DNA from 2 places in the Corynebacterium sp. P3-F1 genome. Region 1 is predicted to be linked to the other one. Evidence: riboswitches for the same ligand, from Rfam matches in the RefSeq annotation. Region 1 holds a riboswitch; the other holds the start of a gene.

Region 1 (3,397 bases):
TGCGGCTACCGCGTATGTCGCGCAGCGCTACCTCGTGCGCGATGCCGCCGCGCCGAAGGTGACCTTGGAACAGCCGTGGTACCGCAAGCCGCTGCACCCGTACACCGCCGGTGCCGTCATCGGCCTGCTCGGTGTTGTGGCGTGGCCGCTGTCCGCTGCGAGCGGACGCAACGACGGCCTGGGCATCACCACACCGTCGGCGCACCTGATGGGCTACATCACCACCGGTGAAGGCAAGTACCTCAACTGGGGCACTCTGCTTGTTCTCGGCATCCTGGTTGGCTCCTACATCGCCGCGAAGGTATCTGGCGAGTTCCGCATCCGTGTTCCGGACGGCCGCACAACTGTGCGGGCCATCATCGGCGGCATCGGTATGGGTGTCGGTGCATCTCTCGCCGGCGGCTGCACGGTCGGAAACGGCATGGTGCAGACCTCCCTGTTCAGCTATCAAGGCTGGGTGGCTACTGCTTTCATCGCCCTCGGCGTCTACGTCGGCGCGAAGCTGTGGCTCAAGCCGTCTGGCGCGAAGCAGACCGCCGATCATGCTGGGGTGTACACGACCGATGAGTCCATCAGTCAACCGCAGACCGCTGGTTTCGGCCAGGGCGCCGAGGCTGCGCCCCAGTTCAATATCGTTGCCGCATCGGGCGGGGTTGGGTTGAAGACTAAGCCGAAGCAAACGACAAAGGCGCGCCCACTGGGCAACGGCCGTTACGCTCTGGACACTCTCGGTGCTGTCTGTCCGTTCCCGCTCATTGAGGCGAAGGAAGCGATGGCGGAGCTGGAGCCGGGGGAGGAGCTGGTGATCGACTTCGACTGCACCCAGGCGACGGAGTCTATTCCGCAGTGGGCCGCTGACAACGGCCACGGTGTGAAGGATTTCGTGCAGAACCAGAATGCGGGGTGGCAGATCACCGTAGTGAAGTGACCGCCGCATGATTAAAGGGCGCTCAACCCGATCGTGGGGTGAGCGCCCTTTTTGTGGCTTCAGAGGCGATTAGCCGAGGTACTGCTTCTTGAGCCCTTCGACGTAATTGTTGGCGTTGGCGCCGATCGCAGCGGAGATAGCCTGTGCATCGCCGGCGAGGATAGAGTCGATCAGGCCCTTGTTGGCCAGGTAGAACGCGTTGTAGTCGTTACGGTTGGCCTTGTAGGTGGCGGTCACCTGCGCCGGAACCGCGATGCCGCGGTTGCTCAGCTCGCGGGTGATGGAGGCGTATGCAGCGTCGACCTCAAGCTCGGTGCTCTTCGGTGCAGCGGGCTTCGGTGCAGCGGGCTTCGGCGCCGCCGGCTTCGGCGCCGCCGGTGCGCCAGCGGAGACATTGCGCGGGGTCGGGGCCGAGTTCAGGCCCAGACGTGCGGAGCAGGCCGGCCACGCGCCCCAGCCCTGGGCGGCGAGAGTGCGCTCGGCGACAGCGATCTGCTGCTCGCGGGTGGCCTGGTGCGGAAGCGGCGCGAATTCCCCGCCGCCGTGCGCGCGCCAGGTGCCGGCGCTGAACTGCAGGCCACCGTAGTAACCGTTACCGGTGTTGATGTGCCAGTTGCCGCCGGCCTCGCATTGGGCCAGGCGGTCCCAGTCGGAATCCGGGGCCGCGGAAGCCATCGGGTTGACCAGTGCGGTGGTTGCCAGTGCGGCGGTAGCGCCGGCCACGGCCTTCGCGCTGAAATTACGAGTCTGCTTGCTGTGACGTCCCATGCGGGTGTTTCCTCTCTTGTTGTACGTCTGCGAGGTGAGCTGTCGGGTTCAGGCTGAGGTGTCATGGACGCCTGGCCGCCGGTGGCGGCTTCACCCCGAGCGGATCGCTCCGCGATGCACGTTGGCCGCGTGCGGGTGGGTCCCCCGCTTTTGTCCTTTATATGTGGGTACTTCTGTACTGATTTCTCGTGCCAGCCGGACAAAACTGAACGTGGCTGGCAGCTCTTGAAGGTCACGCCCGTTGTCGGGGCATGTCCAAGACTGTATCTGTTTATAACGATTGAGTCACTTTCCTGGAACGTTTTGTGATGCATGTGAATGGTGGGGCATTTCAGTGTGTGAGAAGTGCGGGTCTCACCTGCGAAAAAGCCAACTGAGTGACGTGGGACACACCGAGTGATGTCGGTGTGTAGCGGGCCCGGGGCTAGGCGCTCGGTCCGCGGGGCGCTACACTGTTCTCTTTGAATTCTTTCGACCATCGGTGGTGATCGCGCATGCCAGTAGGAAAAGTGAAGTGGTTCGATGCCGAGAAGGGCTTCGGCTTCGCCTCCAACCCGGGGGATGAGGACGTGTATGTGGGAAAGAACGTCCTACCTGGCGGTGTCGACGAGCTCTTCCCCGGTCAGCGGATCGAATTCGACTTCGCAGCCGGACGCCGCGGGCCGCAGGCGCTGCGGGTGAAGGTGCTCGACGAGCCGCGGCGCCGTGCGGCACACCGCCGCAAGCCGGAAGAGCTTGCAAGCATGCTCGCCGACGTCATGTCGATGCTGGAGACCCAGGTGCAGCCCGCGCTTGACGCGGGGCGTTACCCGGAGCGCAAGGAGTCGCGCCAGATTGCTGAGATCCTCCGCGCTGTGGCCAAGGAACTGGACGTCTAAACGACCTGGGTGTTACCTGCCTTAGCTAGCCTCCGTCGTGAACGCCCATGTGGTGACGACGGGGGTTTCTTCGTTGTTGTTGTCCTTGCCGACGAGTAAGGCGGAGACCTCGATGACCACGAGGTTGGCGTCGTTGCCGTCATTATCGGTGGTCAGGGGGATGTCGACATCGCTGGCTTCACCCGGTGTGAATGTGCGCTCCGAGTTCGCTGCCGGGTCGTCGTAAATGCTCAACACGGACCACTGCTGTTGCGCTACCTCACGCGGTACGGTGATCCGGACGGACTCGGCACCAGAAGCGTCGATACGCGCAACGTCCCCTTCCGGGCATTCGGCGCCGAATTCGCACACGCTGAACGGTGTCGAAGCGACATCGGAGTCGCCTGCCGTTGCCGTGGCTTCGAGCTGGTCCGGCGGCGTGGCGGGCCGGTTTTCCTGCCAGTTCAAGAAGAAGTACAGGCCGGCGACGATGGCGGTCACTGCGATCGCGATCAGTGCCACCGTGAGTGCGGTATTCGATTTTGCTGCCTTGCCTTTGACCATGACTACGAAGTCTAACGGTGCAGTGGGGTAGGGGGTCTACTTCGGTTCGAAGGTGACCCGGTAGAGGTCGGGCCACCGCTTGCCGGTCAGGAAGAACTCGCCGTCGCTATCGGGGATGTGGGCAATGCCGTTGAGAACATTGTTGGGGTCGGGGGAGGCGTTGTTGGGGAGCACGGACGCGTCGATAAGCGCCTCGACGCGTCCTGTCTCTGCGTCGATGCGCACGATGTCGGTGGTGGTGAAGATGTTCGCGTAAATGTCGTCGCCAACGCACTCTAGT
Region 2 (3,397 bases), 930 kb from region 1:
GGGAACCGATCTTCGACAACGCGGCTCCGACCACACCGTTCGCTGTGGCCGAAGGCGGAACGTTCAAGCTCACAGGACCGTTCTTGGACTCCCACCGCGAACGCTGCTCAGGAGTGAAGGCATCCACCCGCTGTTCAACATCCTTGACCCTGTCCTCGAGCTCGCGGCGCTCACTGTCGAGCTTCTTTCGTTTGCCCTCGAGTTCCGCCTGACGGTAATTGGCCACGGCGACAGCAATGTTCGCGTCTGTTGCGCGCTGCGCAGCTTCCTTATTCAACCGCTGTGACTCATTCAAAGTCCGCTGGGCCGAACGGGACAACGAACCCAAGTACGCTGCGCGGTCGATCGCCTCTTGAGGGTTCGCCGATTCAAGAGCATTGACGTTCGCGTCGTTGGACAGGTTGCGGTATTGAGCCCTGGCGTGGTTGTTCACTTCGCCTTGGGCACCGTCCTGAGCCGTCGCAGCCTTGCGGGCATCACGCTGTGCGACCTCCGCCGTTTTCTTCAACGCGGCGACCTCACGCTCGCCCCTCTCGATGTCTGCCTCAATCTGCTTGACCTCTTCGGCTTTCGCAGTGGCTTTGTCCGACGTCGCGCTCATCTGCTTGATCAACTCTTCGACTTCATCCGCCTGAGCTGGCACCGGAACACCAGATGCAGTGACGACAGCTGCCATACCAGCGGAAGCAAGGACGGTGCGGAAGCCAAAACGAGTGGATGAACGAGTGGATGCGCGGTGCTTACCCATCTGGAAAACCTCTTTCAGAAACAGAGAAGAGCCCATAAACTGGGCCGCAGAAAAGATGAGGGTTACAAACTTGTAACAAAGTTAATCGGTCGCTCGCCACTGGTCAAACACTCGCGGAAGAAAGTTTCCAGTGATCCCTGATGTGACTGGAGTGGCCAAAAAGTGCGAAACCGGCCGCATTCCCCGCTTAGACTTAACACGGGAAATGCGGCCGGACGAGAGCGCTGAATTGCCTCTTAGAACCGGACAGCCGAGTGAATCGGCATGTAGTTCAGCGGGCGGTAGCCCACCGGGGTGCCGGAGTTCAGCGCGTCAATGATCTGACCGTTACCCGCGTAGATGGCAACGTGGGAGGCACCGCTGTAGTAGACGACGACATCGCCCGGCTGCAAATCGGAAATCGCGACCTTACGGCCGGCGGATGCCTGTGCACCGGAGGTGCGCGGAATCTGCTTACCAACCTGAGCGTGGACCCAGGAGGTGAAACCGGAGCAGTCGAATGCGTTCGGGCCAGCAGCACCGTAGACGTACGGGGAGCCGATCTTGGACTTAGCAATGGACACAATACGGTCGCCCTGGGACTGCTTCGGAGCCGGGGCCGGAGCAGCAGGCTTATTCACAGCGCGGTACTCGGCCTTAGCGGCCGGCGCGTACTGAGCCTCGACGCCGTTGATCCAGTCATTGAAGCCCGGCACGTTCGTGATTCCCGGCACGTTCTTGACAGCGGCGATGGCGGCGCGAACATCAGCACTCTGGTCGCCCTTACCGGCCAGGGACGGGATCCACTGGTCAATACCCGGAACATTAGCAATCCCCGGAACATTCTCAATCCCCGGGATCTCAGTAGCGATTCCCGAGTTGGGAACTTTCACCTGCGCGGCGTTAGCGGTGGTCGGTGCAATGAGGGTCGCACCCGCGAGGATCGCGGAGGCGGTAGCGATGCTGCGCTTTGCAGACGCGTTCTGACGGCGGTGCTTAGCCATGGACAATCTCCAATATGTTCCAGTGACGCCTACCGGGTTAGCTGTCGGGTTCGATGCAGGAAATCACCTTGGGAAGCTCCAGCGCTTTCAACGCCCCTTGCTTCCATTCACCCCAGGTGTTGTGTCGGTTCCCCGGCTTCCATCCCTTTTCGGTCTGAGACGGAATTCGGCTTAGTGTTCAGATGTCTTATCGCTTGCGCCTCTGCGGTCGCAAGGTCTCGAATAGGTTACGAAATGGATACGGATGTTGTCTAGCGGCGCGCCCGTTATCAATTCGTAATTTTCTGATTTTAGTGGTCTGCGGGACCGGTCGCCGCTCACAGGCGCATCCCAGCTTCCGGGAATTCGCAAGACGCAGTTACGCTACGCTGCAGTTTTACAATTTCTTCACCTGAAGACCCAACGCCGTTCAAGCGACCACTTGCATCCAGAAACTCTTTTGTGACGCTCGCCACACCGTTACTCAAACGCTATAAAAGACGAAACCTCCTCCCTACCCCACGGTGTTGACGTGGAGCGCGAGGGAGGAGGCTAGACGCTTACTAGCGCGTCCTATTTGCGCTTGCGCACCGAGGCACCAGCGTCGCGGTCGGAGAGCTCCTTCTCGGCCTCGAGGGCACGGAGGGTCTCCACCTCTTCGTGGTGGTTAGCGCGCTTAATCTCATTGCGCTTCGCTGTGATCGACGGATCATCTGGCGAAAAGACTCCGGAGGTCTCAGAGTCGGCATAACCGAGCTCGTTCATTTGCTTCGGCACGCGGGCACCCGCGTACTCGAGTGGCAGCTGGTGACCGTGGTCGTCGACCGGCCCGAGCGGCTGGTGGACGCCAACGAACGCACCGTTCGGCAGCTTCTTGATCACGCCGGTCTCCAGACCATGCTCAAGAACCTCGCGGTCACTGCGTTGCAGACCGACGCAAATACGGTAGGTGATGAAGTAAGCCAACGGCGGCAGTACGATCAGGCCGATACGACCGACCCAGGTCATCGCGTTGAGCGAGATCTGGAAGTGGTAAGCAAACAGGTCGTTACCACCGGACAGCGTCAGCAGCAGGAAGAAGACCAGAGCCATCACGCCGATACCGGTGCGAACCGGTACATCGCGCGGACGCTGCAACAGGTTGTGGTGGGCATCGTCGCCCGTCACCTTCTTCTCGATGAACGGGTAGGTCAGCAGCAGAACAACCATGAGGCCGGCGAGCAGCGCAACCCAGAACACGCCCGGGATGGTGTAGTTGCCCAAGTAAAGCTCCCACGCCGGCATGACACGTGCGGCACCGTCAGTCCAGAGCATGTAAATATCCGGCTGGGAACCAGCGGAGACCTGCGACGGGTTGTACGGGCCGATATTCCAGATGGCGTTGATGGTGGTGAGACCTGCCATGAGAGCCAGGACACCGAAGACCAGGAGACCGAAGCCGACTGCCTTCACAGCGAAGACCGGCATAATGCGGATACCCACGACGTTGTTCTCGGAGCGACCCGGCCCGGGGAACTGGGTGTGCTTCTGGAACCAGACGAGCAGCAGGTGCGCAGCGATGAGCGCGAGAATGATGCCCGGGAGAATCAGAACGTGGAGGATGTAGAAACGGTCCAGCATGAGGTCGGACGGGAAATCGCCGCCGAACATCGCCCAGTGGAGCCAGGTACCGATGATGGGCAGACCC

What was found. Region 1 has a riboswitch for cyclic di-AMP ahead of QYQ98_RS08655 (resuscitation-promoting factor Rpf1 domain-containing protein). Riboswitches for the same ligand answer to the same signal wherever they lie in the genome.
Region 2: it holds a riboswitch for cyclic di-AMP, as region 1 does, so the genes downstream of both, QYQ98_RS02945 (C40 family peptidase) here and QYQ98_RS08655 (resuscitation-promoting factor Rpf1 domain-containing protein) in region 1, are expected to answer to the same signal.

The regions. Positions count from the first base shown of each region.
Region 1 is NZ_CP129965.1:1,825,530-1,828,926, forward strand. Features, by position in the region: gene QYQ98_RS08650 (YeeE/YedE thiosulfate transporter family protein) at 1-928, shown strand, start outside; gene QYQ98_RS08655 (resuscitation-promoting factor Rpf1 domain-containing protein) at 998-1,696, opposite strand; cyclic di-AMP (ydaO/yuaA leader) riboswitch at 1,703-1,876, opposite strand; gene QYQ98_RS08660 (cold-shock protein) at 2,191-2,574, shown strand; gene QYQ98_RS08665 (DUF2771 domain-containing protein) at 2,596-3,117, opposite strand; gene QYQ98_RS08670 (glutaminyl-peptide cyclotransferase) at 3,154-3,397, opposite strand, start outside.
Region 2 is NZ_CP129965.1:632,444-635,840, forward strand. Features, by position in the region: gene QYQ98_RS02940 (C40 family peptidase) at 1-748, opposite strand, end outside; gene QYQ98_RS02945 (C40 family peptidase) at 985-1,731, opposite strand; cyclic di-AMP (ydaO/yuaA leader) riboswitch at 1,743-1,913, opposite strand; gene QYQ98_RS02950 (cytochrome bc complex cytochrome b subunit) at 2,284-3,397, opposite strand, start outside.